DNA from 2 places in the Streptococcus viridans genome. Region 2 is predicted to be linked to the other one. Evidence: predicted binding sites of a transcription regulator. Region 2 holds the regulator's gene; the other holds the start of a gene.
The links. Region 2 encodes Rex, which represses fermentation and respiration genes when NADH is low (regulators of the CRP and FNR family bind a similar motif). Its sites were predicted from a motif close to TTGTGAANTANTTCACAA; they were not measured.
Positions count from the first base shown of each region.

Region 1 (16,482 bases), 520 kb from region 2:
TGTCCATGGAGAGAATCGTTTTGATGCCTTGATGAAGATGCAACGCGCCCTCTATGAGTTGGAAATTGACGGTGTAATGACTAACAGTGATTTCCAATTGGATTTGATTTCAGATTCGAATGTGATTGCTGGTGATTACGATACCGCCTTTCTGATGGAGACATTTTTACCAAATTATCAGAAAAATCAATAAGCAATGAACTTTGTAAATGTGAGATTCATTTTCACAAGGAATGAACGGGCACAATTACAAAGTTCTTTTACCAAGTAAGGAGAAGTTGATGGCTTTATTTTCTAAAAAAGATAAGTACATTCGAATTAATCCCAATCGGTCGGCCATTGAAGCACCTCAGCCGAAACCAGAGGTTCCAGATGAGTTGTTTTCTCAGTGTCCGGGCTGTAAACATACGATTTATCAAAAGGATCTAGGAAGTGAACGTCTGTGTCCTAAGTGTGGTTATACCTTCCGAATATCTGCGGTAGAGCGACTTCAATTGACAATTGATCCAGGAAGCTTTATTGAATTGTTTACGGGTATTGAGACCAAGGACCCGCTTAAGTTTCCAAACTACAAGAAGAAATTGGCGGCTGTTCGTGAATTGACAGGACTTGATGAAGCTGTGCTAACAGGAACTGCAAAGATCGGGGGCCATCAAGTGGCTCTCGGTATTATGGATTCTAATTTCATCATGGCTTCTATGGGCTCTGTGGTCGGTGAAAAGATTACGCGTCTATTTGAATTGGCGACAGAAGAAAAGCTCCCAGTTGTGCTCTTTACCGCTTCTGGTGGAGCTCGGATGCAAGAAGGAATCGTCAGTTTGATGCAGATGGCTAAAATCTCTGCAGCTGTTCAAAGACACTCAAAAGCAGGCTTATTTTATCTGACAGTTCTAACAGACCCAACAACAGGAGGGGTAACGGCGTCATTTGCAATGGAAGGAGATATTATCATTGCAGAGAGTCAAGCCCTTGTGGGATTTGCAGGTCGAAGAGTGATCGAGTCTACCGTACGGGAACAGTTGCCGGATAATTTCCAAAAGGCTGAATTTTTGCAGGAGCATGGCTTTGTGGATGTGATTGTCCAGCGTAGTGAAATGCGTTCAACAATCGCAGACTTGTTAGCCTTTCATGGAGGGAAGTAATGACAAGAATAACACAAATTATTAAAGAAGCTCGTGACCAAGGACGTTTGACAGCTCTCGATTATGCTCATGGAATTTTTGATAACTTTATCGAATTGCATGGAGATCGAAATTTCCGAGATGACGGTGCAGTAATTGGCGGAATTGGCTGGTTAGGGGATCAAGCGGTAACGGTTGTGGGGATTCAAAAAGGAAAGAATCTTCAGGACAACCTCAGTCGAAACTTTGGCCAACCCCACCCAGAAGGCTATCGAAAAGCCTTGCGTTTGATGAAACAGGCGGAGAAATTTGGTCGTCCAGTAGTAACCTTCATCAACACTGCGGGTGCATATCCGGGTGTTGGTGCTGAAGAGCGGGGACAGGGTGAGGCTATTGCCCGCAACCTCATGGAAATGAGTGATTTAAAAGTTCCGATTATCGCGATTATCATCGGAGAAGGTGGCTCAGGTGGTGCCCTAGCTCTTGGTGTAGCAGATAAGGTCTGGATGCTGGAGAACTCCATCTATGCAGTCTTGAGTCCAGAAGGGTTTGCTTCTATTCTTTGGAAAGACGGAAGCCGTGCCATGGAAGCAGCTGAATTGATGAAGATTACTTCGCATGAGTTGTTGAATATGGACATTGTGGACAAGGTGATTCCGGAGCATGGTTTTTCCAATGGCGAATTACTAGCTCAAGTGAAGAAGGAAATCCAAGCAGAATTGAAGGAGCTACAAGCCTTGCCTCTCGAAGAACTTCTAGAGCAACGTTACCAACGTTTTCGTAAATATTAAAAAACTGAGCTTGCAATTTGCAAGACTCAGTTTTTTAAAACTTTATTTTGGTGCGATGACTTCAGCTCCACCCATGTATGGACGAAGGACTTCAGGAATAGTTACAGAACCATCTTCGTTTTGATAGTTTTCAAGAATAGCTGCCACTGTACGTCCAACAGCCAATCCAGAACCATTCAAGGTGTGAAGAAGTTTAACCTTACCGTCAGCTTCATCACGATAGCGGATTTGGGCACGACGTGCTTGGAAATCTTCCGTATTTGAACAGCTTGAGATTTCACGATAGGTATTTTGTGCTGGGATCCATACTTCCAAGTCGTAAGTCTTAGCAGCTGAGAAGCCCATGTCTCCTGTAGAAAGAGCAACTACGCGATATGGAAGGTTGAGTTTTTGAAGGATGTTTTCAGCGTTGGCTGTCATCTTTTCCAATTCTTCATATGATTCTTCCGGTTTGGCAAATTTGACCATTTCTACCTTATGGAATTGGTGTAAACGGATCAAACCACGAGTGTCACGACCAGCAGAACCTGCTTCTGAACGGAAAGAAGGGCTCATGGCAGTAAAGTAGATTGGGAGATCCTTGCCATCGATGATTTCGTCACGGTAGTAGTTGGTCAGAGGCACTTCGGCAGTTGGAATCAAGACATAGTTGGTGTCGCTGAGTTCAAAAGTATCTTCCTTGAACTTTGGATATTGACCAGTACCAAACATAGAATCGTGGTTGACCATGTAAGGTGTGATGACTTCTGTGTATCCTTCCTTGCCATGCTCATCCAACATAAAATTGTAGATAGCACGTTCTAAGCGAGCTCCAAGCCCCTTGTAGAAGAGGAAACGAGCGCCAGTGACTTTACCACCACGTTCCCAGTCAAGGATGTCTAAGTCTTCTCCAAGGTCCCAGTGAGCTTTTAGTTCGAAGTCAAACTCGCGAGGAGTTCCCCAACGGCGAACTTCTACGTTGTCATCCTCATCTGCTCCAACAGGTACACTATCAGCAGGAATGTTTGGAAGGGTTGTAGTAAATTCTGTCAATTTCGCATCGATTTCTGCCAATTCTGCATCGAATGCTTTGACTTCTGCAGAAAGAGTTTGCATGGCAGCAATCTTATCATCTGCATTTTCTTTGTTGCGTTTGGCTTGGGCGATTTCAGCAGATACTGTGTTACGCTCAGCCTTGAGGCCTTCTACTTTGACCAAGATGTCACGACGCTTGGCATCGATTTCTTTCATTTCGTTCAAGATGGCAGCATCTACACCGCGTGTCGCTAATTTTTCAGCAACTGCATCAAAGTCTGTACGAATCCGTTTAATATCTAACATAGCTTCTCCTTTAACAAAAAACACACCTGTCAGAGTGTTGGAGTGGCAGAGCCACGGTTCCATCCAACTTCACAGGTGTGCACTTGATTCGATATTGTATTTTAACTAAACGGTAGAATTTCAATTAAGATTTCTATCTGCTCGCAGCAACCGCAGACTTTCTGAAAGATTTCTTTAATTTACTTATCCGTTTTCGTTTATTATACAAGAAAAGGAGCTATTTTGCAAATAGATTTTTAATTTTAGCTGCGATGGTTTGGATCAAGGTGGGAAGCTTGACAATTTTATCATTTCCAAGGTGTTGACGGGCAATTTTTAAGATTTTACCCGAGTCTTTAGAAGCAAAGAGGAACTTACTTTCCTTGGTGTAAATTTCAAAATGGCGGCTAATTTTACGCCCGGATACGTTGGCTCCAATCTGTTCGATTTCTTTCCAGGGAATTTGGACGTAGTCTTCTACATTAGCATCTGCGTAAAATTCAAAAGCCACATCTCCAACTAACATTTTTCCAACCTTTCCACCAACACCTAGATAAGAGACACCAGTGGTATGGAATTCCACGGTTTTATTCTGTGATTGCGCCATGTGATCCTCCTGTAACAATGTTCATTTCATTATACCATAATAAAAAGAAGGTCGAAACCTTCTTTTTTGTTGATCTTTGCTTACATCAAGCCAGCAACGTGTGCCAAGACACCGATTACAAAGAGGGCGATGATGATAGTGATTGGAGATACTTTCTTCTTAAGCAACCACATACAAGCGAAAGTAAGAAGCAATCCCATCAAACCAGGAATCAATGAATCCAAGTTTTGTTGGAAAGTCGTAACTTTTTCAGGTGTTTGAGATAGACCTGAACCAACTTGAGCGAAGGCTTCTTGGATACCCTTGTGTCCTTCAGGAAGTTTATCCCAGTGGATATAAGCTTTGTCGTCTAATTTGACAGAAGAAACATTAAAGATGAATTTAATAGATACCCAACGTTCTACCAAGACAGCAAGGATGAACATCCCGAGGATAGAAGCTCCTTTAGTGATGTCTTGCAAGATCCCACCAGACATATCTTTGGTAATTTCAGAACCTGCTTTGTATCCAAGTTCTTGCGTGTACCACAAGAAGGCCATACGAATCGCATTCCATGCGATAAAGAAGATGAGTGGGCCAAGGATGTTACCAGACGCAGCAAGTGATGCACCAAGGGCACCAAGGATAGGACGTACTGTAAACCAGAAGACTGGATCTCCGATACCCGCCAAAGGACCCATCATACCAATTTTAACCCCTTGGATGGCAGCATCGTCAATCGCAGCACCGTTTGCTCTTTCTTCTTCAAGAGCAAGTGTTACCCCGATGATAGGAGCGGCAACGTATGGGTGAGTGTTGAAGAATTCCATGTGACGTTCAAGAGCAGCCGCTTGGTCTTCTTTCTTCGTGTAGAGTTTTTTGATAGCTGGGATCAATGAGTAAGCCCAACCCAAGTTTTGCATCCGTTCATAGTTCCAAGAACCTTGCAAGAAGGTTGAACGCCACCAAACTTTTTGACGATCTGATTTAGATAATTGTAATTTTTCAGTCATGATAGTGTCACACCTTTCTTAATAGTCTTCGAGAATGTCGCCGATTGGATCGTTAGAAGTAGCGGCTCCGCCACCTCCATTGCCACCTTTCTTAGAAAGAGTAAGGTAGATCAAGGCAAGGGCAACACCAATTGCTCCAAGAGCGATCAAAGTTAATTGGCTAACGGCTGCAAGAGCAAAACCAATGGCAAAGAATGGCCAAACTTCACGGCTTGCCATCATGTTGATAACCATGGCATAACCAACGGCTACAACCATACCACCACCGATTTGCATTCCATCAGAGAGCCATTTTGGCATTTGTTCAAGAGCAGTTTTAACAGTTTCAGCAGGAATCATCAACAAGAGGGCTGCAGGAATGGCGATACGAAGACCTTGAAGAAGAAGGGCCACAAAGTGAGCGCGTTCTACACCTTTGATATCCCCTTTTCTAGCAGCAGCGTCGGCAGTGTGAACCAAACCAACGGAAAGGGTACGGACGATCATGGTCAAGAAAAGACCAGCAACTGCAAGTGGAATAGCGACACCTTGAGCGACAGCGATTCCTTTTGTACTGAAGTCTCCCCCAAGTACCATGATGATGGCAGCAGCGACAGATGCAAGGGCAGCATCGGGTGCAACTGCGGCACCAATGTTTGCCCAGCCAAGTGCAATAAATTGAAGTGAACCACCAAGCATAATGCCAGCAGTCAAGTTACCTGTTACCAAACCGATTAAGGTACAAGCAACAAGGGGTTGGTGGAATTGGAATTGGTCAAGGATACCTTCAAGACCTGCTAAGAAGGCAACAACGACCACTAATACCATAGAAATAATAGACATGTTTAAAATCCTTTCGTAAGTAATCGATTATTGAACGTTAGCTTTGTTAATTAAGTCAAACAAATCTTTCTTAGAGTCATTTGGCACTTTACGGACGTCAAATTCAACTCCAAGATCACGCATTTTTTCAAATGTAGCCACATCATCTTTATCCATTGATAACACATTGTTAACCATGGTTTTACCAGTTGAGTGGGCCATTGAACCAACGTTCAAGGTTTTAATCGGAACACCACCTTCGATGGCGCGAAGAGCATCTTGAGGTGTTTCAAATAAGATCAAAGCATGGGTATTTCCAAAGCGAGGGTCTTTAGCAACCTCAATCAATTTTTGAATTGGGACAACGTTTGCTTTCACACCATTTGGTGCCGCTTGTTTGATCAATTCCTTACGGAGTTCATCTTTGGCAACAGAATCTGAAGCAACAATGATCCGATCAGCTTTTGAATCGGGTGTCCAAGCAGTTGCGACTTGTCCATGAAGAAGACGTGTATCTAAGCGGGCAAGGTTAATCTTGAGTTTTCCATCTCCGATAACCGTTCCTTCTGGAATCGCAGCTTGGGCTACAGGAGCAACTGAAGCAGTGCTTGCTTCTTCGACTGGATTCAATTCTTCTGGAAGAGCTTTGATTCCATCTTTAGATTCTTTGATGATGTTTGCAGCAACTTTATCAACGCCAGCAGTTGCATCCATCAAACGCTCTGTATAAGCTTGAATCAACATCGGCAGGTTCAATCCAGTGATGATCGCAAATTTACGATCTGGATTTTCTCCCATAACGCGACTCGCTTGGTTAAATGGAGAACCACTCCAAAGGTCAGCCAAAACCAAGACTTCATCTTCTGCATCAAATGCGGCAACAGCAGCATTGAATTTAGCATAGAGATCATCTGGGCCTTCACTTGGCATGAACGTAACCACTTGAACTTTCTCTTGATCCCCAAAGATCATCGAGCCGGATTGGTGGATTCCAGCTGCAAATTCACCGTGGCTAGCAATAATGATACCAATACTCATTATTGACATTCCTCCTTATAAAATTTGTTTGACTTTCAGTTTAAGAAAACTTTAAGCTTATCTATTATAAAACGTTTTCATGATAAAGTCAATTTTTCAGTACTAAATTAAAGGAAAAAGAGAGGTTTTGATATATTGAATTATTAATATCTATATCTAGCCATTAAATTCGAAAATCCTTTGGAATTCCTTGACAAGAGGGGAATGAAGGGGAACCAAAGTTTCTAAAAAGAGTAGTAGTAGCTTCTAATAGGTAAAATAAAAATATAGCAACCCCTTGCAGGTCCTGTTTGTGAGAAACTAAAAAAGACCAGTCCATTTGGGCTGGTCTAATAGGTTGAGTTGATTAGTTGGTGAAGTCAAGTACCATACGTCCTTGAATGGTTCCGGCTTCCATTTCGTCAAAGACTTTGACAGCATCTTCTACTGGACGTTTTTGAACAACTGGAACGACCAAGCCTTCTGCACCAAATTGGAAGGCTTCTTCCAAGTCTTTACGAGTTCCTACAAGAGAACCGATGACTTGGATACCATCTAATACTGTTTTCACAATGCTGAGGTCCATCATTTCAGAAGGAAGTCCGACTGCAACAACGCGACCACCCGCACGAACTGAATCTACTGCTTGGTTGAAGGCTACTTTAGAAACAGCGGTTACGACAGCAGAGTGAGCTCCACCATTTGTTTTTTCTTTGATCAATCCTGGGACATCTTCGACTTCGTGACCGTTGATGACAAAGTCTGCCCCAACTTTTTTGGCCAATTCGAGTTTATCATTGTTGATATCAACAGCGATGACATGAGCGTTGAAGACTTTCTTAGCATATTGAACAGCCAAGTTTCCTAGTCCACCAGCTCCATAGATAACGATCCATTGTCCTGGTTCAGCTTTGGCTTCTTTGATAGCTTTGTAGGTTGTAACACCGGCACAGGTAATAGAAGAAGCTTGAGCTGGATCTAATCCCTCTGGTACTTTTACTGCGTAGTCTGCAGTTACTATACATTGTTCAGCCATTCCTCCATCAACAGAGTAACCAGCATTTTTTACAGTACGGCAAAGAGTTTCGCGACCAGTTGTACAGTATTCACAAGTGCCACATCCTTCGAAGAACCAAGCAACACTGACACGGTCACCGACTTTTAAACTTGTCACATCTGGAGCAAGTTCTTTAACAATCCCGATTCCTTCGTGTCCAAGAACACGGCCTGGAACTTTACCGAAGTCTCCGTGAGCAACGTGCAAGTCCGTGTGGCAGACACCACAGTATTCGATTTGAACAAGAGCTTCCCCTGTTTCTAATGGGCGCATCTCCTTGTTTGCAACAATTTCAACACCAGTACCTTCTGGATTTACAACAACAGCTTTCATAGTTTTCCTCCTCAAGAGCTTAGTTGAATTAGAGACGGTAATAAAACGAGAAGTAACATCACTTGAATCATTATCGTATGAAACGAGCTAGGCTCCTTTTTTATTTTTGTTATGTTAATTTTATCACAAACTCCATCAGTTAGCAAGCGTTTACATAGAAAATTTTCTGAAAATAAACTTAACTGGTTAAATTATTTTTAGAAAAAGTCCCTATAAAGTTTCGTATGTTTGAGAAAACAAAAAAGCTTGAATCCTTTCTTGTAAAAGGTGATTCAAGCGATTCACTTTATTTATAGGAAGAGTTTTTCTAGTTGACGAGCAACGCCGTCCTGATCATTTGTATACTCGGTTTGTTTATCGGCATAGGGGAGGAGGACAGGATTGGCGTTTTTCATTGCATAACCAGTTCCTGCGAAAGCCAACATGTCTGTATCGTTTTGTTCGTCTCCAAAGGCGATAAGGTCTTTCTGATCAAGTCCGTAAGTCTCGAGGAGATAGTTGAGGGCAAAGGCCTTATTGACGCCTTTTGGAGCACATTCAAGAATGTTGAGGGGACCACCCCAGCTATTGATTTCTAGCTCGTGATGGTAGTAATCACGCATTTCTTCGGCTAAAGCATACTTATCTTCAGCGCGTGTTTGAAAGAGGATGGCATTTGGGTTTTCGGTAACTTTACGAGCTTCGAATTTTGTTTTGGAGGAGATTTTTGAAACCCCAAATAAGGCGGGATCAATCGTATGGTGGTAGGTATGGGTGACATAAAACTTATTTCGGTACTCTCCTGCAATAAAGTCCGCCTGGATGTCATTTTCTCTCTCGACCATATCGAGGAGGTATTTTTTATCAAGGGTCATGGATAGTTCTTTCGACCATTTTTTATTTGGAATATGAGTGAGAGCGCCGTTAAAGTTAATCATGGGACTTTCCAATCCCAATTCCTTATAGATGTGATCTGCCATTCGATAGGGACGCCCAGTTGTAATAATGACCTGGTGGCCTTGTTCACTGACTTTCTGGATGGTTTCAATCGTATAGGATGATAATTTGCTCTCAGAATTTAATAAGGTGCCATCTAAATCGACAGCGATTAGTTTCTTATTCATAGGAAGAATCCTTTCATTTGTATGGTTTTTCGAACTCTAAATAAGGAATGTTTTATAGAGTATAGAGCACCATATTTTAAGACGAATGCTACCATTATACCAGATAAACAGGAAAATTTCAGTCTTTCGAATAGAAGATGATATGACACGAAAGATTGTCCAGATGAATCTCTTGTATAAGTGAATAATATTTGATAAAATATTGGTATTGTTCGTGATTGAATCGCGAGCAGATTTATTTTTTTTAAGGAGTTTATTGGAAAAATGGATAAGTTTTTCAAACTATCTGAACACGGAACGACGGTTCGTACAGAGGTATTAGCTGGTTTAACGACCTTCTTTGCCATGTCTTATATCTTGTTTGTAAACCCTCAAATGCTTTCCCAAACAGGAATGCCTGCTCAAGGAGTATTTCTAGCAACCATTATTGGTTCAGTCGTTGGGACTCTCATGATGGCTTTCTATGCGAATCTGCCTTATGCCCAAGCACCAGGGATGGGCTTGAACGCCTTCTTTACCTTTACAGTGGTATTTGGGATGGGCTATTCTTGGAAAGAAGCTTTGGGAATGGTCTTTATTTGCGGACTCATTTCATTGGTTATTACATTAACAAATGTTCGGAAAATGATTATTGAGTCAATTCCAAATGCTTTGCGTTCAGCTATCTCAGCTGGTATCGGAATCTTCTTGGCTTATGTCGGAATTAAAAATGCTGGCCTGTTGAAGTTTTCAATTGATCCACATACTTATACGGTGGCAGGAGAAGGGGCTGACAAGGCGAATGCGGCAATTACAGCAAATTCTGCAGCGGTCCCAGGACTTGTTAGTTTCAATAGTCCGACAGTCCTCCTTGCTTTGGCTGGCTTAGCTATCACTGTTTTCTTTGTCATCAAGGGCATTAAAGGTGGTATTATCCTTTCAATCCTTACGACAACAGTCCTTGCTATTGTGTTTGGCATTGTTGATCTTTCAACGATTGACTTTTCTAGCACCCATCTTGGAGCAGCTGTCAATGATCTTGGGAAAATTTTTGGTGCTGCACTTGGTTCAGAAGGATTAGGTTCTTTGATTACCAATACTTCTCGTCTTCCTGAAACCTTGATGGCCATCTTAGCATTCTCCTTGACAGATATCTTTGATACGATTGGTACCTTGATTGGTACAGGAGAAAAAGTCGGAATCGTTGCTACAAATGGTGAAAATCATCAATCCGCTAAATTGGATAAAGCCCTTTATTCAGACCTCGTAGCGACATCTGTTGGTGCTATTGCAGGTACTTCGAATGTGACGACTTATGTTGAGTCAGCTGCGGGAATTGGAGCTGGTGGACGGACTGGTTTGACAGCCCTTGTAGTAGCCATCTGTTTCGCAGTGTCAAGTATTTTTAGTCCCCTTCTTGCTATTGTACCGACAGCAGCCACAGCACCGATTTTGATCATCGTTGGGATCATGATGTTGAGTAGCCTGAAAAACATCCATTGGGATGATATGGCAGAAGCTGTACCAGCCTTCTTCACCTCTATCTTTATGGGATTCAGTTATTCCATCACAAATGGGATTGCAGCAGGTTTTATTACTTATACAGTAACTAAACTTGTCAAAGGTGAAGCCAAAGAGGTTCACAGTATGATTTGGATTCTAGATGCTTTGTTTATTCTGAACTTTATCAGTATGGCCTTGCACTAGAATGAACATAGAAGAAAGCTTGGACAAATCGTCCAAGCTTTTTTGATTGTCTCAGGTGAGGCCGAAAGTGATCGACTAAAAATAGTGGGCAAGAATCAATTATTTTTGGTATAATGGAGCAATGAAAAGTCAAAATGAACAAGAGTTGATCGCACTTGGAAAACAGTTGGGTCAACGGTTAGAAAAACAGGATGTCGTGATTCTGACAGGGGATCTTGGCGCTGGGAAAACAACCTTTACAAAAGGTCTAGCTCAAGGGTTGGATATTCGTCAGATGATTAAAAGTCCCACTTATACCATTGTGAGAGAATATGAAGGCCGCTTGCCCTTGTATCACCTGGATGTCTATCGTATTGGAGACGATCCAGATTCGATTGATTTGGATGACTTTTTATTTGGTGAAGGGGTGACCGTTATTGAGTGGGGCGAACTGCTAGAGACCAGTCTTTCTGCTGGATATTTAAAGGTTGAACTGCTCAAGGACGGCGACGGACGTGAGATACGCTTGTCAGCTGTCGGTGAACGTGCAGAACAATTAAAGGACTCATTTCTAACTTCTGTAGGAGCTTGAAGATGGAACAGGTATTGGATCTCTTTTTGAAAGAGGCTGAGGCTTCGGATGCAGAGCGTTTACTTGACTTTTTTAAAGATGTGGCGACTGAATCTGACTTTATGACCTTGGCTCCAGAAGGGCTTGGGATGACCAAGCAAGAGTTAGAAATGTTTGCTGAAGAACAAGCACAAACAGACAACCAATTATGTCTTTTGTTATACTTGAGTGAGGATTTGGTAGGCGTCTTAAATATTGCGGCGGATCAAAATAGGGCCTTGCGTCATATTGGAGATCTCTTTATCGTTGTTCGAAAGGCCTATTGGAATAAGGGCTTGGGTCGTATTCTCCTAGAAGAAGGAATCGCATGGGCAGAAGGTACCAACCTCCTTCGGAAATTAGACCTCAGTGTCCAAGTTCGAAATGAACGAGCCGTCCATCTCTACCAAACGCTAGGATTTGAAATTGAAGGTCTCCGCAAGAGGGGCGTATACAAGGAAGGGGAATATCTGGATGTTTACCTAATGGGTAAACTGATAGATGGACAGAATCTATGATTAAAAAAATTCTATTAATGTTTTTTAGTTTGTTGGCCGTAACGACAATCGGGCTTGGAGCCTATGGGCTGACCATCCTCAATCAGTCGACAAATTCGTTGAGTAAGACTTATAAAGGGATTGGCGATGAAAACAATGTCATCGCAGAAAACAAACCAATGACCATCTTGCTCATGGGGGTGGATACTGGATCAGGCTCAAGAGAGGATCAGTGGGTAGGGAATAGCGATACCATGATTCTCGTGACAGTGAATCCACAGACGCGTGAAACAACGATTATGAGTTTGGAACGGGATATCTTGACCAATATTACGCAAGATGGAGAAACTGTCCAAGCTAAGCTAAATTCGGCTTATGCTCAAGGTGGAGCAGAATTGGCCATTAAAACCATCCAAGATTTGATGAATATTCATATCGACCGTTATGCGATGATCAATATGAAAGGCTTGGTCCAACTGGTTGATAAGGTTGGTGGCATAACGGTGAACAATCCATTTGATTTTGATATTTCGATTGAAGAAAATGAACCGGAATACACAGCGAAAATTCCACCAGGTCGTCAAGAGATTGATGGTGAGCAAGCCTTGGTATACTCACGGATGCGTTACCAAGATCCAGAAGGAGACTATGGTCGTCAAAAACGCCAACGGGAAGTCATCGAAAAGATCATCAAGAAAGTATTGACTTTGGATGGTCTGAGCAACTATCAAGGAATTATTGAAGCGGTTAGTGATAATATGCAGACCAATATCTCCTTGGATACGAATAACTTGATGAACTTGATGGGCTATCGAGATGCCTTGAAGAACATCCGTATGGAACAGTTGAAAGGTGAAGATGCCACCCTAGCGGATGGCGGAAGTTACCAAATCGTTACTTCAGAGCACCTGTTGAAGATGCAGAATATTCTGCGTAAAAGTCTGGGCTTATCACCTGTAAGCAAGCTCAAAACAAGTGCCGTTCTATTGGATGGCGACGAAACTGGGGGAAGCGTTTCATCAGAAAGTGGTGAAAGTCCAGTAGAGGCGAGCCAGGATACTGGTGGAGGATATTATGATCCTTCCTATGTTCCAGAAACTTCTGTAAGCTCAGAAGCAGTTACGCCAAACCAACCACCGACAGTGCCACCTTATACGGATACAACAGTAGCTGGTACCGGAGGAAACTAAGTCAAATACTTCTAAAAATAAAAAGGTTTTGAGACGACTATCTCAAAACCTTTTTTGCTTATTCATGATCATTAGATTTCTCAGACCAAATAGTTTGGATTTGTTCTACAGAAGCGTTGGCTTGCTGAGAGAAGACCCTTGCTTTATAGGAGAAGTCTTCCAGTAGTTGATTTAAAAGGACTCTTTGCTCTTGGATGATTTCAATATTCTTTTTGATTTTTGAAAGGTTTGATTGGATTCCATCCGTGAGTTGCTTGGTTTCGTTGAATTCATTTTTCAGAGGTTCGCGATTTTTAACAAGTTGATAGCTGATGGTTGCTCCAGTCGCAAACCAAATTAGATCTCTTAATTTCATAGTAAGCTCCTTTTTAATGGTTTGAGATATCCTTGGCTAATTGGGCAAGGCGGTCAAAATCAGGCTCGTGGGCAATGAAATCAATCTTTAAATCGTCCTCTTGAGAGTAGCGTGGAAGAATATGCACATGGGTGTGGAAGACAGACTGACCCGCAATTTCTTCCATGTTACTAATGATATTCATTCCTTGAGGCTGTGTAGCACTTTCCACTTTTTTGGTGACTCTTGAAACGATGTTAAAAAGGGCAGCCGTTTCATCTGGTGTCATCTCCAATAGATTACGGGCATGTTTTTTTGGAATCACAAGGGTATGGCCTGGAGTGACCTGTGAGATATCTAAAAAAGCAAGAAAATGGTCATCTTCGTAGACCTTAGAAGCAGGAATTTCTCCGGCAACAATCTTACAAAAAATACAATCCGAAACCATAAATGTACCTCAATTTCGCTAGATTTTGTTATAATATAAGAACATTATACCAGAAAGCTAAGAAAATATGTTAGAAATAAAAAACCTGACAGGAGGCTATGTCAATATCCCTGTCTTGAAAGATGTTAGTTTTGAGGTTGGCGATGGTCAATTAATTGGATTGATTGGCTTGAATGGAGCAGGGAAATCAACGACCATAAATGAAATTATAGGTCTACTGCGTCCCTATGCTGGCGAAATCCGGATCGATGGTTTGACTTTAGCTACTTCTCCAAGTGCTTATCGCCAAAAAATTGGTTATATTCCTGAAACACCGAGCCTTTATGAGGAGTTAACCCTGCGTGAGCATATTGAGACAGTGGCGATGGCCTATGACTTGGATCAGGAAGCAGTTTTTGCGCGTGTGACTCCTCTCTTGAAGCAATTTCGACTAGAGGAAAAATTGGATTGGTTTCCTGTCCATTTTTCTAAGGGGATGAAACAAAAGGTCATGATTATTTGTGCCTTTGCTGTTGATCCAAGTTTGTTTATTGTCGACGAGCCTTTCTTAGGTTTGGATCCAGTTGCGATCTCAGATTTAATTCAATTATTGAAGGTGGAAAAAGAGAAGGGGAAATCTATTTTAATGAGTACCCATGTGCTGGATTCTGCTGAAAAAATGTGTGATGCCTTTGTCATTCTTCATAAGGGGCAGGTCCGTGCTCAGGGGACTTTAGAGGAATTGCGGACAGAATTTGGAATGGCAGATGCCGATTTGAATGAAATTTACCTTGCACTAACAAAAGAGGCGGACCGATGATTGAAGTTTTACAAAAGAGGAAGACGACCTTTCGCAATCAGTGCTTGAAATATTCTCGCTATGTGTTTAATGATCACTTTGTCCTCTTTCTCCTGATTTTTCTAGGCTTTTTAGCGGTTCAGTACAGTCAATTTTTGCGCTCCCTACCAGAAGATAAGAGCCTTCTCCTCCTTCTACTTGCCCTAGCTCCTTTGCTCCTGCTTCCAGTTGGTTCTATCGCTACCTATCTTGAGAAGCCAGACATGATTTTCCTTCTGGCAAAAGAAGAGCAATTGAAAGGCTATTTGAACCAACAAATCTTACGAGCGACTATTTTCTGGGGAATTGTACAAACCCTTGTGCTTGTCCTATTTGTCCCATTGGCTTTGGCTTTAGGACTGTCTCTTACCATTGTAGTGGTTTATTTGGCTGTTCTCTTTTTGTTGAAGGTTCTTATTTTTCAAGGGAAGGGAAAAAGATTCTATAACCAGGCGGGTCTTGATTGGAAGCGAATCGTAGAGCTTGAAAACCTGAGAAAGCAAAGTATTCTAAGATTTTTTGCCCTTTTTACAACAGTAAAAGGAATGACTAACAGCGTAAAACGGCGGGCTTATTTAGATAAGCTGACAAGCATGGTTCCGAAAGTCAGTGCTAAGACCTGGAACAACCTGTATCTCCGTTCTTACCTCAGAAATGGTGACCTGTTTTCCATGAGCCTGCATCTATTAGGACTATCCATCGCTGTCTTTATCTTCATCCCGCAAACGTTAGTAGCAGTGGCCGTCGCGGGTCTCTTGAATTATTTACTTGTTTTTCAATTGCTCGGACTTTACAAGGCCTTTGACTATCAGTATTTGACTCGACTCTTCCCCTTAGAAATTCATGCTAAAACACGAGGCCTTCTTCAAACAGTCCAATCGGTAACTTTGTTTGTGGTTCTCGTTGAGGGAGGCCTGGGATTGGTGGTCTTTGAAGACAAACTTCTCGTCTTGGCCTTGCTAGCTTTCACAGCCTTTTTAGCCTATGGTTATGCACCTTTCAAGGTGAGACGATTAGTTGACGAAACGCCTTAAAATTAGTAAAATAGATGGGAAACTGTTTACGGAGGAATAGATGGACTCGAACGAAAAAGAGCTAACGTTGACCCCAATTGCTGGTAAAAGCGGAAAAGCCTTTATGGGGACTTATCCGGATGGGGGGAAAGTATTTGTCAAAATGAATACAACCCCAATATTAGCGGGGCTAGCTAAAGAACAAATTGCTCCACAACTCTTATGGAGCCGACGCTTACCTGACGGAAATGTGATGAGCGCACAAGAATGGTTAAATGGAGAAATTTTAACTCCGAATGGGATGGGGAAAAAGCAAGTGGTTCATATCCTGACTCGTTTGCACCGTTCACGCCCCTTGATGACACAATTGAGAAAGTTGGGCTACACAGCTGAATCGCCATTAGATTTATTGAATTCTTTGAGCAGTCAGTTGCCAATCGCTTTGCGTCAAAACAATTATTTGCAATCTGTATTAAAGAGTTTACGACAGACTGTTCCAGCTTTTCGAGAAGATTATGCAACCATTGTTCACGGAGACGTCCGTCACAGTAACTGGATTGAAACGGACAGTGGATTTATCTATTTGGTTGATTGGGATTCTGTCCGCTTAACAGATCGGATGATGGATGTGGCTCATGTTTTAAGTCACTACATTCCAGACTCTCAGTGGCAGGATTGGTTGGTCTATTACGGCTACAAATACAACGAAACTGTATTTGGTAAATTGTACTGGTTTGGTCAATACTCTTTCCTTTGTCAGATTGTAAAATACTATGAAAACAATGAT
Region 1 covers NZ_LR134266.1:406,362-422,843, forward strand. The annotation lists gene EL081_RS02260 (acetyl-CoA carboxylase biotin carboxylase subunit) at 1-193, shown strand, start outside; gene accD (acetyl-CoA carboxylase, carboxyltransferase subunit beta) at 282-1,142, shown strand; gene EL081_RS02270 (acetyl-CoA carboxylase carboxyl transferase subunit alpha) at 1,142-1,912, shown strand; gene serS (serine--tRNA ligase) at 1,955-3,232, opposite strand; gene EL081_RS02280 (DUF956 family protein) at 3,450-3,818, opposite strand; gene EL081_RS02285 (PTS system mannose/fructose/sorbose family transporter subunit IID) at 3,899-4,810, opposite strand; gene EL081_RS02290 (PTS mannose/fructose/sorbose transporter subunit IIC) at 4,829-5,632, opposite strand; gene EL081_RS02295 (PTS sugar transporter subunit IIB) at 5,660-6,649, opposite strand; gene adhP (alcohol dehydrogenase AdhP) at 6,996-8,018, opposite strand; gene EL081_RS02305 (Cof-type HAD-IIB family hydrolase) at 8,309-9,121, opposite strand; gene EL081_RS02310 (NCS2 family permease) at 9,386-10,807, shown strand; gene tsaE (tRNA (adenosine(37)-N6)-threonylcarbamoyltransferase complex ATPase subunit type 1 TsaE) at 10,929-11,378, shown strand; gene EL081_RS02320 (GNAT family N-acetyltransferase) at 11,381-11,914, shown strand; gene brpA (biofilm formation/cell division transcriptional regulator BrpA) at 11,911-13,083, shown strand; gene EL081_RS02330 (hypothetical protein) at 13,142-13,438, opposite strand; gene EL081_RS02335 (HIT family protein) at 13,452-13,865, opposite strand; gene EL081_RS02340 (ABC transporter ATP-binding protein) at 13,933-14,664, shown strand; gene EL081_RS02345 (ABC transporter permease) at 14,661-15,716, shown strand; gene ccrZ (cell cycle regulator CcrZ) at 15,757-16,482, shown strand, end outside.
Region 1: the regulator Rex is predicted to act here: its motif matches at 8,130-8,147, upstream of adhP (alcohol dehydrogenase AdhP).

Region 2 (16,482 bases):
GGACTCCCTCTTTTTTTCATAGGAATAAATACTAGCAAAATAAAATAATTTAATCATGAAACATTTTCGGCTTGCAAGCATGTGAAAATTTTTGTAAAATAAAGGGGTTGAAATGAGGTAGAAGAATGAGTAAAAAAGATAAAAAAATCGAAATTCAAATTGCAGATAGTAAAGTGGTTGTAGGTAAGGAAACCTTTGATGGCTACCAATTAACGATTGGGAAGAAGGCTATTGCTGAGATTGCTGATATGGGGGCTCAATTTGCCCTCGTAAAAAATGCATCTGTAGACAGTCTTTATAAATCCCTTGAAAAAGCAGTGGAAAGTGCCATCGAAAATTATAATTTGCACAAATAAGGGGTTGCATTTTAATAAAATCAATGGTATAATTGTGACTGTTGATTTGCTTGGAGAGATAGCGAAGAGGCTAAACGCGGCGGACTGTAAATCCGCTCCTTCGGGTTCGGGGGTTCGAATCCCTCTCTCTCCATTAGTGTTCATTGTGACGATGATAAAGTGACTAAGGTCAGCGCTCTTTTTGGGGTATAGCCAAGCGGTAAGGCAAGGGACTTTGACTCCCTCATGCGTTGGTTCGAATCCAGCTACCCCAGTTCTAGGTAATATCAGATAAGGTGGTAAAATATCTACTCAGGTATTTTATTTCTTTATATGAAGATGTCGTTGTAGATCATTTTGATTACGTTGCGAGTGCTTGCTTAGGAAAAATAATTATAAGTATGTCAAGTTTAGAAAACTTGATTGTTGGAGGATTTTTTAGATGAATGAATTTGAAGATTTGCTAAACAGTGTTAGCCAAGTTGAGCCAGGTGATGTTGTTACTGCTGAAGTTTTGACAGTTGACGCTACACAAGCTAACGTTGCAATCTCTGGAACTGGTGTCGAAGGTGTCTTGACTCTTCGCGAATTGACAAACGATCGTGATGCGGACATCAACGACTTGGTAAAACCAGGTGAAACACTTGAATTGCTTGTTCTTCGTCAAGTAGTTGGTAAAGATACTGATACAGTAACTTACCTTGTATCTAAAAAACGTTTGGAAGCTCGCAAAGCATGGGACAAATTGGTCGGACGTGAAGAAGAAGTTGTTACTGTTAAAGGAACTCGCGCTGTTAAGGGCGGACTTTCAGTAGAATTTGAAGGACTTCGTGGATTTATTCCAGCTTCAATGCTTGATACTCGTTTTGTACGTAACACTGAACGTTTCGTAGGTCAAGAATTTGATGCTAAAATCAAAGAAGTTGACGCAAAAGAAAACCGCTTCATCCTTTCTCGTCGTGAAGTTGTTGAAGCTGCATCAGCTGCAGCTCGCGCTGAAGTATTCGGTAAATTGAACGTTGGTGACGTTGTAACTGGTAAAGTTGCTCGTATCACTAGCTTCGGTGCTTTCATCGACCTTGGTGGTGTTGATGGATTGGTTCACTTGACTGAATTGTCACACGAACGCAACGTTTCACCTAAATCAGTCGTAACTGTTGGTGAAGAAATCGAAGTGAAAGTTCTTGACTTGAACGAAGAAGAAGGTCGCGTATCACTTTCATTGAAAGCTACAACACCTGGACCATGGGATGGCGTTGAACAAAAATTGGCTGCTGGTGATGTCATCGAAGGTACTGTTAAACGTTTGACTGACTTCGGTGCATTCGTTGAAGTATTACCAGGTATCGATGGACTTGTACACATCTCACAAATTTCACACAAACGTGTTGAAAATCCAAAAGATGTGCTTAAAGTTGGACAAGAAGTAACTGTTAAAGTTCTTGAAGTAAATGCTGCTGATGAACGTGTATCACTTTCTATTAAAGCTCTTGAAGAACGTCCAGCTCAAGAAGAAGGCGAAAAACAAGAAAAACGTCAACAACGTCCACGTCGTCCAAAACAAGAAAAACGTGACTTTGAACTTCCAGAAACTCAAACTGGATTCTCAATGGCTGACTTGTTTGGCGATATCGAATTGTAATATTCAAAAAGCTTACCTCTCGGTAAGCTTTTTTTACTTGTAAAATTCTCGAGAATTTGATATACTATAACAGTTGCCACCCTTAGTGTAATGGATATCACGTAAGATTCCGGTTCTTGAGATGGGGGTTCGATTCCCTCAGGGTGGATAAGGATAGGAGAGCGGAGAGGCTCTCTTTTTTTGTATCTGGATAGGAAAGATACCTGTGAATTTTTAAGAGCAGTATCGAACTCTCAGTGCCCTTTTCGATGATATCAAGAAAACACCATGTCCTAAGACATGGTGTTTCATTATTTGTTTAGTTTTTAGAAGCTGCTTGGAATTCTGGGTTCTTCCATGCTTCGTCGATAATTGCTTGCAATTCTTTTGCAGAAGCTTGCATTTTTTGTGTTTCAGCGTCGTTCAATGGGATGTTTACTGGACGAACGATACCGTGTGCACCAACGATCGCTGGTTGACCGATAAAGACGTTCTCAACTCCGTATTGACCTTCTTGGAAGACTGAAAGTGGAAGTACTGCATTTTCATCATCAAGGATAGCACGAGTGATACGAGCAAGGGCAACGGCGATACCGTAGTAAGTAGCACCTTTCTTGTTGATGATTGAGTAAGCAGCATCACGTACAGAGATGAAGAGATCTACAAGGTCAGCTTCGTTCAAGTCACGGTTTGCTTGCAACCATTGTTCCAATTTCACACCGGCAACGTTAGCATGTGACCAAACAGCGAACTCTGAGTCTCCGTGTTCACCCATGATGTAGGCGTGAACCGAACGTGCATCAACACCGATAGTTTCAGCAAGAGCTTGACGGAAACGAGCTGAGTCAAGAGAAGTACCAGAACCGATAACGCGTTCTTTAGGGAAACCTGAGAATTTCCAAGTAGAGTATGTCAAGACGTCAACTGGGTTAGCAGCTACAAGGAAGATACCGTCAAATCCTGAAGCAACAACTTGCTCAACGATTGATTTGTTGATGGCAAGGTTTTTTCCAACGAGGTCAAGACGAGTTTCACCTGGTTTTTGAGGAGCACCAGCAGTAATAACAACGAGGTCAGCATCCGCACAATCTTCGTACTTAGCAGCATAAATCTTCTTAGGAGAAGTGAAGGCAAGAGCGTGGCTAAGGTCTTCAGCATCACCAACCGCTTTTTCAAACAATTGAGGGATTTCAATGATACCTAATTCTTGTGCGATTCCTTGAGTAACGAGTGCGAAAGCATATGATGAACCTACAGCGCCGTCACCAACAAGGATAACTTTTTTATGTTGTTTAGTTAATGTCATTATTCTAAACGTCTCCTTCTATTTTTTTGGGTTTTCCCATTCGCATTTATTCTACCACTTTTACAATTCTTTGTCACGGTTTTACGCTTAATTTAGACGATGTAAACGTTTTTACTCTTGTGTTCCGAAGGAGAAAAAAAGCACTAAATGTGTTATAATAGTATGGTGAATTAATTAAAGAGAGGCATTGTTTTAATGCAGGATAATAACTTAGTTGATGTTAATTTAACATCGGAAATGAAGACCAGTTTTATCGATTACGCTATGAGTGTTATCGTGGCTCGGGCTCTTCCTGACGTTCGAGATGGTTTAAAACCAGTTCATCGTCGAATCCTATATGGAATGAATGAACTTGGTGTTACGCCAGATAAACCACATAAGAAATCTGCCCGTATTACTGGGGATGTTATGGGTAAATACCATCCGCATGGGGACTCCTCTATTTATGAGGCTATGGTTCGAATGGCTCAATGGTGGAGTTATCGTTACATGCTTGTAGATGGGCATGGGAACTTTGGTTCTATGGATGGAGATGGAGCCGCTGCCCAACGGTATACAGAAGCTCGTATGAGCAAGATTGCTCTTGAAATGCTTCGTGATATCAACAAAAATACAGTTGATTTCACAGATAACTATGATGCCAGTGAAAGGGAACCAAACGTTCTTCCAGCTCGCTTCCCTAACTTGTTAGTCAATGGTGCGACAGGGATTGCGGTAGGGATGGCGACAAATATCCCGCCACACAACCTCGGTGAGTCTATTGATGCTGTCAAGTTAATGATGGACAATCCTGATGTGACAACGCGTGAGTTGATGGAAGTGCTTCCTGGACCAGATTTCCCTACTGGGGCCTTGGTCATGGGCAAATCAGGTATTCATAAGGCCTATGAAACAGGAAAGGGCTCAATTGTCTTACGTTCTCGCACGGAGATTGAAGAGACCAAAACAGGGCGCGAACGCATTGTCGTTACAGAATTCCCTTATATGGTCAATAAGACTAAAGTGCATGAACACATCGTTCGCTTGGTTCAAGAAAAACGGATTGATGGAATTACGGCAGTTCGGGATGAGTCCAACCGTGAAGGGGTTCGTTTCGTCATTGAAGTCCGTCGCGATGCATCAGCCAATGTTATCTTGAACAACCTCTTCAAGATGACCCAAATGCAGACCAACTTTGGTTTTAACATGTTGGCCATCCAAAACGGTGTCCCTAAGATTCTCTCTCTTCGTGAGATCCTAGGATCTTATATTGAGCACCAAAAAGAAGTAGTGACTCGTCGGACGATTTTTGATAAAGAGAAGGCGGAAGCTCGTGCTCATATCTTGGAAGGTCTCTTAATCGCTCTTGATCACATCGATGAAGTGATTAAAATCATCCGTAATAGCCAGACAGATGCAGAAGCTCAAGCTGAATTGATGAGTAAGTTTAAACTTTCTGAGCGTCAAAGTCAAGCTATCTTGGATATGCGTCTTCGTCGTTTGACTGGTTTGGAACGTGACAAGATTCAAAGCGAATACGATGATCTCATTGCTTTGATTGCTGATCTCGCTGACATTTTAGCCAAGCCAGAGCGTGTGGTCGCGATCATCAAGGAAGAGCTGGATGAAGTAAAACGCAAGTTTGGAGATCCACGTCGCACGGAGTTGATGGTGGGAGAAGTTCTTTCACTGGAAGACGAAGACTTGATTGAAGAGACCAATGTATTGATTACGCTGTCTAATAAAGGCTACATCAAACGCTTGGATCAGGATGAATTTACTGCTCAAAAACGTGGGGGACGTGGTGTTCAAGGTACAGGGGTCAAGGATGATGACTTTGTCCGTGAATTGGTTTCTACCAGTACCCATGATCGTTTGCTCTTCTTTACCAACAAGGGACGTGTTTATCGTCTCAAAGGCTATGAAATCCCTGAATACGGTCGTACAGCCAAGGGACTTCCGATTGTCAACTTGCTTAAGTTAGATGATGGAGAATCCATTCAGACCATTATTAACGTTGCTCAAGACCGTAGTGAAGACGCTTATCTCTTCTTTACAACCCGTTCAGGTTTGGTGAAACGGACTAGTGTAGCTGAGTTTGCCAATATTCGTCAAAATGGCTTGAAAGCTTTAAACCTCAAAGACGAGGATGAGCTGATCAATGTCTTCCTCACAGACGGAAATACGGACGTGATCATCGGGACTAAATTTGGTTATTCTGTCCGCTTCAAAGAGTCTGTGGTTCGGAACATGGGCCGTTCGGCAACTGGGGTTCGAGGTGTCAACCTTCGTCCAGGAGACCAAGTGGTCGGTGCAAGCGTCATTACAGATCAAGATGAAGTATTGATTATCACTGAAAAGGGATACGGTAAACGCACGCGTGCAGATGAGTATCCAACAAAAGGACGTGGTGGTAAAGGGATTAAAACTGCTAATGTAGCTGATAAAAATGGTCCTCTAGCTGGACTCATGACTGTCAAAGGAGATGAGGATTTGATGATTATCACCAATACAGGCGTCATGATTCGTACCAGCGTTGCCAATATTTCTCAAACTGGACGTTCGACCATGGGTGTGAAAGTTATGCGTCTGGATCAAGATGCCCAAATCGTAACCTTTACAACGGTTCAAGCTGACGAAAAAGATGAGTCAGAGACTGAAACTGAAAGTGAAGGGTAGGATAAAAAATGGCTTCAAGAAGAAGAAAAAAGAGGAAAACAAGCTTACGCAATCGCTTGATCAATATCTTTGCTACCTTGCTGATCCTTTTGTCTATCGCTCTGATCTTTAATGCTCCGATTCGGAACATGATCATGGTTTGGCATACCAATCAGTACCAGGTTAGCAAGGTATCGAAAAAGACTATCGATAAGAATAAAGATGCCAAGACTAGCTTTGATTTTAAAGAAGTCAAATCGCTTTCTACAGAATCTGTTATCAATGCCCAGTGGCAGGCGCAGAAGTTGCCTGTTATTGGGGGGATAGCCATTCCAGAATTGAAGATGAACCTTCCGATTTTTAAAGGCTTAGATAATGTGGGACTCTATTATGGGGCAGGTACCATGAAAGAGGACCAAGTTATGGGGCAAAGGAATTACTCCTTGGCTAGTCACCATGTCTTTGGTTTGACCGGGGCAAATGAAATGCTCTTTTCTCCATTAGAACATGCCAAAGCTGGAATGAAAATCTATATCACTGATAAGGATAAAGTCTATACCTATGTCATCAATTCTGTTGAAACAGTGACGCCAGATCGAGTCGATGTCATTGCAGATAGAGAAGGGGTAAATGAAATTACCTTGGTGACCTGTGAGGATGCTGCAGCAACTTATCGTACGATTGTAAAAGGTACTTTGGAAACTTCAGTAGATTACTCAAAAGCACCAAAAGATATACTAGAAGCTTTCACAGAATCTTATAATCAAATGCAATTATAATCAACGAAAAGAGAGTGGGACAGAAATCGGTAATTCGTTAGAATTCGATTTCGTCGTCCCACCTCCGCACAGTTGAGTAGGGCTGTAAAAGCTGATGAAATCAGCGTAGTAGAGCCCACTCAACCACTGCGTCTTGCTCGAAAATTTAAAGACAATTGAGAGGCTAGGACTTTTGTCCCAGCCTCTTTTTTTGTTAATTTTCTGCCAACTTGTAAGAGGATAGTCATAAAATGTTACCTGACTGACATATTTTTGCATGCTTTCTATTTTATAATAGAAGAGTGATAGAAAGAAGCTTGGAGGAACCGAATGCACACAGAAGATATCTATACTTTGTTAAGAAACTTCTATGGCTTACTGGTCAATGATTTTCCAAAAACGGGGCTCATTACCAAGGGGATCTACGAGGTTGAACAGGTCTTTGAAACCATTAAAAACCTTCCTGATAATCAAGAGCACTTAATTCGATACGAAATTCGTCAATTCCTAGCGACTTTGGAACAAGTGCAAGAAGGCTATAGAATTAACTTTTCAAACGAAGAAAATCGAATCCTTGAAAACCTAAGGGAAGTAGTTTGTCCTATATAAATTTTATACAGAATCATCCATTTTCCTCCTCAATTGCGAATTATTAATTGAGGAGGTTTTTATGTATCATATTGTATTTCAAGAATCTGGTCTTTTACCTAGAGAACGTTTGCTAACAGAAGGCCCTGATAAGCTCAGTCATCAAGAATTGCTATCCATCTTATTACGGACGGGGAACAAAAATAAAACAGTCTACGAGATTGCTCAAGACTTGTTGGGCTCGCTAAAGAGTTTAAAGGAACTGGCTAGTATGAGCTTTCAGGAGTTACAGGAAGTTCCAGGAATTGGAAAAGTTAAGGCCATTGAGCTATTAGCTGCTATGGAACTTGGGAAACGAATCCAGACCTCACAAGTGATTGAAACGGAACAAATCATGAGTAGTCAGAAGCTGGCAAAAATGATGCAACAAAAAATAGGCCATGAGAAACAGGAGCATTTACTGGCATTGTATCTGAATACCCAAAATCAAATTATTCATCAACAAGTGATTTTTATCGGTACAGTCAATCGTAGCATTGCAGAACCTCGAGAGATATTGCACTATGCCATCAAGCATATGGCGACGTCCTTAATCTTAGTTCACAACCATCCATCCGGAATCATTCATCCGAGCAAGAATGATGATGGCGTCACTCAACAAATGATTGAAGCCTGCAATTGTCTAGGAATTGTTTTTCTTGACCATCTGATTGTTTCAACTGATGATTATTACAGCTACCGGGAGGAGACAGATTTATTGGTATAGAAAAGAGGCTGGGACAAAAGTCCTAGCCTCTCAATTGTCTTTGGATTATCGAGCAAGACGCAGTTGTTGAGTGGGCTCTACTATGCTGATTTCATCAGCTTTTACAGCCCTACTCAACTGTGCGGAGGTGAGACGACGAAATTGAATTCTAACGAATTACCAATTTCTGTCCCACTCTCTTGCTTATCATGAATTTTTGCGCATAAAGTAGAGAAGGGTTTGCAGTTCGCTGGTTAGATCGACATATTGGACAACCACATCCTTTGGAACTGTTAGGTGTACTGGAGAAAAGCTAAGGATTCCCTTGATACCAGCTTCAACCAGTAAATCTGCAACTTCTTGAGATTTTACACTTGGAACGGTTAAAATAGCTGTTTGAATCTCTTGTCCCTCTAGTTTTTCTTTTAGTGTTGAGATGCCGTAAATCGGAATGTTATCTTTACTTTTAGTACCTACTAAGTCATGATCATCCGTATCAAATGCCATGACAATCTTCATTTTGTTTCGCTCATGGAAGCGATAGTGAAGCAGGGCACTTCCCATATTTCCAATCCCGACGATAGCAACATTGGTGATGGAGTTATCATTTAAGAGATCTGCGAAGAAGTTCATTAACTTTTTGACATCATAACCAAAACCACGTCGTCCTAACTCTCCGAAGTAGGAGAAGTCGCGACGAACAGTCGCGGAGTCAATACCGATGGCTTCAGCAATCTGTTTTGAATTTGCTCGCTCGATCTTCTCTGCATTAAAGCGTTTAAAAATGCGGTAATACAGAGAGAGTCGTTTGGCAGTAGCACGAGGAATTGGATTAGTCTTATCTTGTTTCACAATATCACAACCTTTCAAATCTATTTTATAAAAAGTTTGTGAATAAAGCAACTATCTTCTACTAAAAAAACACCAAAATGGTGCTTTTCTTTGTTAGTTGGAATTTCTTAAACTCTGATCAAACTGAATCAGATAGCGATAGAAGTCACCGATTCTTCCAGTGAAAGGTAAAATTTGCCCCTTGTAGGTCACGGAAACAACCTGATAGGAATCTGGAAGGGTCACACAGCCTGAAAAAGCTAGTAGACAGTGATCCAAATTATCGTAGCTAATCTGACGTTCCTTTTGGTATGCATCCAAATAGGTGAGGACTAGAGGAGCATTGGTCATTACTTTTCAATCCTTTCAAAGATTTCGCGCTCAACTAAACTGTCCATGAGGAAGTAGAATTTTTGTTGGATGATTTTGTTTTCTGGATTTTTAAAAATATTTACCAAACGAAGGCCTGACTTGTCAGTAATGTTAATTTTAAATCCTGTTAAATCCTTATTGATAATAATTTTTAGCTTAAAGCCATCTCCGCTATTTGGAACAGCTTCTAATAGACGATTTAATTCGTAGTTTCCAACCTTTGTTTGGGCAAAGGTATTGTCGCGTAGGGTATATTTTTTAATATTTGGATGGATTGCGTATGTGTAATCGCAGTCTGTTAATGAGACAGAAGTTTCAAATGCCATGTAATTCTCCTAAAATTTTGTGAATGGTTGTAATAAAAATATCGACTTCATCAGAAGTATTGAATTCAGATAAACTAATGCGAATAGATTCCTTCAAGCGAGGCGAATCTTCGCCGTAATAAGCTGCAAGGACATGACTTGGTTGAACAGTTCCTGCTGTACAAGCGGAGCCGGTTGAGACTGAAATACCTGCCATGTCTAAACGAAGCAGTAAGATATCATTGCTGATACCAGGAAAGCCAATATTTAAGACATGAGGAAGGTTAGTGTCTGTGCTATTCAGATAGAAATCTAGATCTTCTAGACCAGTTAGGATACGTTCAGATAAGCTCTGAATATACTGATAATTTGCTTCTAACTGATCAGTTGCTTCTTTGAGGGCTTGAGCCATTCCAGCAATTGAAATCAAGTTCTCTGTACTAGCCCGACGCTTGTCTTCTTGGTCACCCCCGTGTAAGAGATTGAAAAAGTCAGGCTTTCTAGCATAGAGGATGCCAACCCCTTTTGGCCCATGAAATTTATGGGCGGATGCGGTTAGGAAATCGATTCCTAGCTCTTCTGGTGCTATAGAAAGTTTACCAACGGCCTGGACAGCATCGACATGAAAAGCAGCAGGATGGTCTTTTAAAAGGTCAGAAATGGCCTTGATGGGTAAGAGATCGCCTGTTTCGTTATTGGCATACATGGTGGATACCAAAATAGTATCGGGACGAAGTGCAGCACGAATATCTTCAGGACGAATCTTTTGATCAACGGGTTGAATAACGGTCACTTCAAACCCAAACTCCTCGACCAAGTACTCAATCGGTTCCAAAACGGCATGGTGCTCAATAGCCGTGGTAATAATATGCTTCCCTTGCTGTCTATGTTTGAGACAGTAGCCCTTTATAACAGTGTTATTACTTTCGGTCCCGCCAGAAGTGAAGATAATCTGTTGACTAGAGGTCTTTAAACAAGTTGCAACGCATTCCCTAGCATCTCTAAGAATCTTTTTCGCTTGACGACCATGGGAGTGGAGGCTAGAGGGATTTCCGAAACTGGTCTCCATCGTTTCTGTCATCACCTTGATTACTCCTGGGCTTAGGGGAGTGGTTGCCGCATTGTCAAAATAAATCACGATATCACCTTATTTCTTGTGGTATGCAAAGAGTGGACTAACTGGTTTACGCTCTTGGATACGTACAAGGGCATCCCCAATCAAATCACTTGCAGTAATGTATTTTACATTTTTTGGTTTTTGTTCTTGGGTTGCTACAGAGTCTGTAACTAAAATTTCTTTAATCGGTGCTTGGTCTAGTAATTCTGCAGCTCCTTTAACGAAAAGTCCGTGACTAGAAACGGCATAAATCTCAGTAGCGCCGTCGCGTTGAACAATTTTTGCAGCCTCAGAGAAGGTTTTTCCTGTATTCAAAATATCATCGATCAGGATTGCTTTTTTACCTTTAACATCCCCGATGATGTAGCCCTCGTCACGGCTAGAGTCGTCTTGGGCGTAGTCGATGATAGCAATTGGGGCATCTAGATATTCTGCAAGATTGCGTGCGCGTTTCACTCCAGAATTTTTAGGGCTGACAACCACTACATCTGAACCGGTTAAACCTTGTTTGATATAGTGATCAGCAAATAGAGGAATCGTGAACAAGTTGTCTACTGGGATATCGAAGAAGCCTTGTACTTGAACCGCATGAAGATCGAGGGTTACAACACGGTCTACCCCTGCCTTGACAAGCATGTTGGCAACTAATTTTGCTGTAATTGGTTCGCGAGGAGCAGCAGTGCGGTCTTGACGAGCATACCCAAAGTATGGAAGGACCACGTTTACGGTATGGGCACTTGCTCGTTGGCAAGCATCTACCATGATTAACAATTCCATTAAGTGATTGTTCACTGGGAAGCTAGTAGATTGGATGATGTAAATATCATATCCACGCACACTTTCTTCGATATTAATTTGGATTTCACCATCTGAGAATTGACGTGAAGAAAGCTTTCCGAGTGGGATGCCAGCAACTTCCGAAATTTTTTGTGCAATTTCTTGGTTGGAGTTGAGTGCGAAGAGCTTCATATTGTTTTTTTCTGACATGTATTTGATCCTCATTTAGATATTTTTGTCTAGTCTTATTTTAGCAAAAAAATTCAGTAATTTCAGCTTTTTAGCAAACTTTGAGCCAATCTTGCTACTTTACTTTTTGCTGACTTGTATTCAATTTGTTTTTCCTTGAGAAATTCGTGAAAATAAGTTTCATCTGAAGCAGCATCCACCTCCATTTCTAACTCATAGTCCTCGATAGAGTTATACCGACTACGGTCAAAAGCTAATAATCCTTTAGGGATTCTTTTCTCCCGTCTCTCTGTTTCTAGACTTCCCCAGACATCTAAGGAATTTAGTGGAATGTCTAAATCAGTGAGAAAGCTGGCAATCTCACCTTGAGGGAGTTTCTTCTTGGAGAGAAAGGCTTCTACTTGTTCAAAAGTAAGGGCTTGATTGTATTCAAAATGTCCCGCATCTTGCGGTACTTTAAGGGTTAGCTCAGCCCGATCAGCTAAGGTACGAATTCGCAAGGCCATCCGATGATTCCGGATAGCTTGGTCGGGCGTGTCAATATAGTGATTGGTTTGTCGGATAGGAGGTTGGTCCTTGAAAAAGTCTTCTAGAGAATGGTACTCTTCTTTGGTTAGTAAGGTTTTAAATTCAATTTCTAAATGATTCATAGCTACGTCCTTTTCTTTCGTTTGCAAGCTCTTTATGATATAATAATAGATGTGTTTATTTTATACAAAAAACTTTGAGATGACAAGGTGATTCAATGGCGATTGATTGGGAAAATTTTTTAGATCCCTATATCCAAGCAGTTGGGGAGTTGAAGATTAAACTTCGTGGGATAAGAAAGCAGTATCGCAAACAACAAAAGCATTCCCCAATCGAGTTTGTGACCGGTCGTGTGAAGCCGATTGAGAGTATTCTCGAAAAGATGGAACGCAGAAGTATATCTGAAGAGAACCTGGCTCAAGATATGCAAGATATTGCTGGTCTGAGGATCATGGTTCAATTTGTAGATGACGTAGACGAAGTCCTAGAAGTCTTGCGGAAGCGTCAGGATATGCGCGTGGTTCAAGAACGAGACTATATTCGTCACAAGAAATCAAGTGGGTATCGAAGCTATCATGTAGTGGTAGAGTATCCAGTAGATACCATTAATGGCTATGAAACGATTTTGGCAGAGATTCAGATTCGTACTTTGTCTATGAATTTCTGGGCCACCATTGAACACTCATTAAATTACAAATATAAAGGAGATTTTCCGGACGAGATTAAGAAGCGTCTTGAAGTCACCGCGAATTTGGCTTATCAACTCGATGAGGAAATGGGTGCCATTCGTGATGCCATTCAGGAGGCGCAAGCTCTTTTTGATCCAATGCATCGTAAATTAAACGATGGCGTCGGAAATAGTGATGATACAGATGAGGACTACAGGTAAAAAGGTTTCGATTATTCGGAATCGAAAACGCCAGAGCGAAGAGGTTTTTCAACAACTTCGTTATAAATTAAAAAAGAATAATTTTATCTTAACTGAGAAGCATCCGGATATCGTGATCTCTATCGGTGGGGATGGCATGTTGCTTTCGGCTTTTCATAAGTACGAGAGTCAATTGGATCGGGTTCGTTTTGTTGGGGTGCATACGGGGCATCTTGGATTTTATACGGACTATTTAGATGATGAGATTGACAAGTTGGTAGAAAATCTCAAGTTCGATACAGGTGCCAAGGTATCTTACCCAATCCTTAATGTCAAAGTGACTTTTGATAATGGGGATACGAAGATTATGCGAGCCCTTAACGAAGCGACAATCAAACGTAGCGATCGAACTATGGTGGCTGATTTAACCATCAATGGCGTTCATTTTGAGCGATTCAGAGGGGATGGTATTACGGTTTCGACCCCTACAGGTAGCACAGCTTATAACAAATCTTTGGGAGGAGCTGTGCTTCACCCGACGATCGAAGCGCTTCAGATTGCTGAAATCGCTAGTCTGAATAATCGTGTCTATCGAACTTTGGGGTCATCGATTATTGTTCCCAAAAAAGATAAGATTGAAATCACTCCTAGCCGGCCAGGTTTTCACATTCTCTCTGTTGATAATTCAACCTATTCCTATCGAAATATCGCCCATATCGAGTACCAGATTGATAACCACAAGATCAATTTCGTAGCGAGCCCAAGCCATACCAGTTTCTGGAATCGGGTCAAGGATGCCTTTATCGGAGATATTGACGAATGAGGTTCGAATTTATTGCAGATGAACATGTCAAGGTTAAAACCTTTCTGAAGAAACATCAGGTTTCAAAAGGCTTATTGGCCAAGATCAAGTTTTCTGGAGGTCAGATTTTAGTCAATGGCGTCGAACAAAATGCCATTTATCTTCTGGATATCGGAGACAAGGTAACGATTGATATTCCCTCTGAGGAAGGTTATGAAGCCTTGGAAGCCATTGATCGTGATTTGGAAATCTTGTACGAAGACGATCATTTCTTGGTTATCAACAAACCAGCAGGAGTGGCATCCATTCCTAGCTCCCTTCATTCCAATACCATTGCGAACTTTGTCAAGGGTTACTATGTTCGCAATCAGTATGAAAATCAGCTCGTTCATATTGTCACCCGTTTAGACAAGGATACCAGTGGGATCATGCTTTTTGCCAAACATGGCTATGCCCATGCTCGCTTAGATAAACAACTTCAGGCTAAGACCATTCAAAAACGTTACTTTGCATTGGTAAAGGGTAAGGGGGAGTTGGAAAGTAAAGGGGATATCATTGCTCCCATTGCGCGTGATGAAGACTCCATTATTACCCGAAAAGTAGCAAAAGGTGGTAAGTATGCTCATACCAGCTACCAAATTGTTCAGTCTTTCGGTGATATTCATCTGGTGGATATCCAGTTGCATACAGGCCGGACCCATCAGATTCGCGTTCATTTTTCTCATATTGGTTTTCCACTTTTGGGAGATGACCTCTATGGAGGTTCGTTAGAAGATGGGATTCTTCGACAAGCCTTGCATTGCCATTCCTTGGCTTTCTATCATCCTTTTTTGGATGAGGAGCTCCGAATTGAAAGCTCTCTGCCAGATGATTTTAGCCAAGTCTTAAAACAGTTATCAAATATTTAATTTTTTCAAAGGAGAAACTCATGGAAGTTTTTGAAAGCCTCAAAACCAACCTCGTTGGTAAGAATGCTCGTATTGTGTTACCTGAAGGGGAAGAGCCTCGTATTCTGCAAGCAGCAAAACGCATTGTCAAAGAAACAGACGTTACACCTGTCTTGCTTGGTAATCCAGATAAAATTCGTATTTACCTTGAAATTGAAGGAGTTATGGAAGGATACGAAGTTATCGACCCGCATTCTTACGCAGGCTTTGATGAGATGGTAGCTTCCTTGGTAGAACGTCGGAAGGGTAAAATGACAGAAGAAGAAGCGCGTCAAATTTTGCAAGACGATGTCAACTACTTTGGTGTTATGTTGGTACATCTGGGAATCGTTGATGGTATGGTATCAGGTGCCATTCACTCAACAGCTGCAACTGTTCGTCCAGCCCTTCAAATTATCAAAACTCGTCCAAATGTCAAACGCACTTCAGGTGCCTTCCTCATGGTTCGTGGTTCTGAACGTTACTTGTTTGGAGACTGTGCGATTAACATCAATCCAGATGCTGAAGGCTTGGCTGAAATTGCCATCAACTCTGCTATCACAGCCAAGATGTTTGGCATCGATCCGAAAATCGCCATGTTGAGCTATTCAACCAAAGGTTCTGGTTTCGGTGAAAGTGTTGATAAAGTTGTGGAAGCAACAAAAATCGCTCATGAACTTCGTCCAGACCTTGAAATTGATGGGGAATTGCAATTTGACGCTGCCTTTGTACCAGAAACAGCAGCATTGAAAGCTCCAGGAAGCAAGGTGGCAGGACAAGCCAATGTCTTTATCTTCCCAGGTATTGAGGCGGGTAACATTGGGTACAAGATGGCAGAACGTCTCGGTGGCTTTGCTGCAGTAGGACCAGTTTTGCAAGGGTTGAACAAACCAGTTAACGACCTTTCTCGCGGATGTAATGCAGATGACGTTTACAAATTGACCTTGATCACAGCAGCTCAAGCTGTGGAACGATAAGAATGATTGAAAGGCTTAGGTGTTTCCTAGGCCTTTTTATGGTAGAGTCAGAATCTCTAAAGTAGAAGTCATTCTATGGTATACTAGGAATATGATGGATTTAAAAGATTACGGGATTATCATGTGGGAGGAGGAAAAAATTGCCTCTTTCCGAGAAAAGTTATTAGCCTGGTATGATGCCAATAAACGAGATCTCCCCTGGAGACGGACACAGGATCCTTATAAAATATGGATCTCAGAGATTATGCTCCAGCAGACACGTGTCGATACGGTTATTCCCTATTATGAGCGTTTTTTAGACTGGTTTCCGACGATTGCGGATCTGGCTCAGGCTCCAGAAGAAAAGCTCTTAAAAGCTTGGGAGGGCTTGGGCTATTACTCACGGGTCCGCAACATGCAGAAAGCTGCTCAGCAAATCATGGAGGACCATGGGGATGTTTTCCCATCAAGCTATGAGGCTATCTCAAAACTCAAGGGAATTGGAACTTATACAGCTGGTGCCATTACGAGTATTGCTTTTGGCTTGCCAGAGCCAGCAGTGGATGGCAATGTCATGCGGGTTTTAGCTCGTTTGTTTGAGGTGGACTACGATATCGGAGTCCCGACCAATCGCAAGATTTTTCACGCCATGATGGAAGTCTTGATCGATCCAGACCGCCCGGGTGATTTCAATCAGGCTTTGATGGATCTGGGCTCAGATATTGAATCACCAGTCAATCCACGGCCCGAAGAGAGCCCTGTAAAAGAGTTTAGCGCGGCCTATCAGCATGGGACCATGGATCGCTATCCCATCAAGGCTC
Region 2 covers NZ_LR134266.1:922,558-939,039, forward strand. The annotation lists gene EL081_RS04930 (DUF2969 domain-containing protein) at 126-356, shown strand; tRNA gene EL081_RS04935 (tRNA-Tyr) at 409-489, shown strand; tRNA gene EL081_RS04940 (tRNA-Gln) at 539-610, shown strand; gene rpsA (30S ribosomal protein S1) at 778-1,977, shown strand; tRNA gene EL081_RS04950 (tRNA-Arg) at 2,054-2,125, shown strand; gene EL081_RS04955 (L-lactate dehydrogenase) at 2,276-3,262, opposite strand; gene gyrA (DNA gyrase subunit A) at 3,458-5,920, shown strand; gene EL081_RS04965 (class A sortase) at 5,929-6,678, shown strand; gene EL081_RS04980 (hypothetical protein) at 6,988-7,266, shown strand; gene radC (RadC family protein) at 7,328-8,011, shown strand; gene EL081_RS04995 (redox-sensing transcriptional repressor Rex) at 8,198-8,842, opposite strand; gene EL081_RS05000 (DUF4649 family protein) at 8,936-9,172, opposite strand; gene EL081_RS05005 (DUF1831 domain-containing protein) at 9,172-9,519, opposite strand; gene EL081_RS05010 (cysteine desulfurase family protein) at 9,509-10,636, opposite strand; gene EL081_RS05015 (ribose-phosphate diphosphokinase) at 10,646-11,602, opposite strand; gene EL081_RS05020 (CYTH domain-containing protein) at 11,665-12,231, opposite strand; gene EL081_RS05025 (GTP pyrophosphokinase) at 12,327-12,998, shown strand; gene EL081_RS05030 (NAD kinase) at 12,982-13,800, shown strand; gene EL081_RS05035 (RluA family pseudouridine synthase) at 13,797-14,687, shown strand; gene pta (phosphate acetyltransferase) at 14,708-15,682, shown strand; gene mutY (A/G-specific adenine glycosylase) at 15,774-16,482, shown strand, end outside.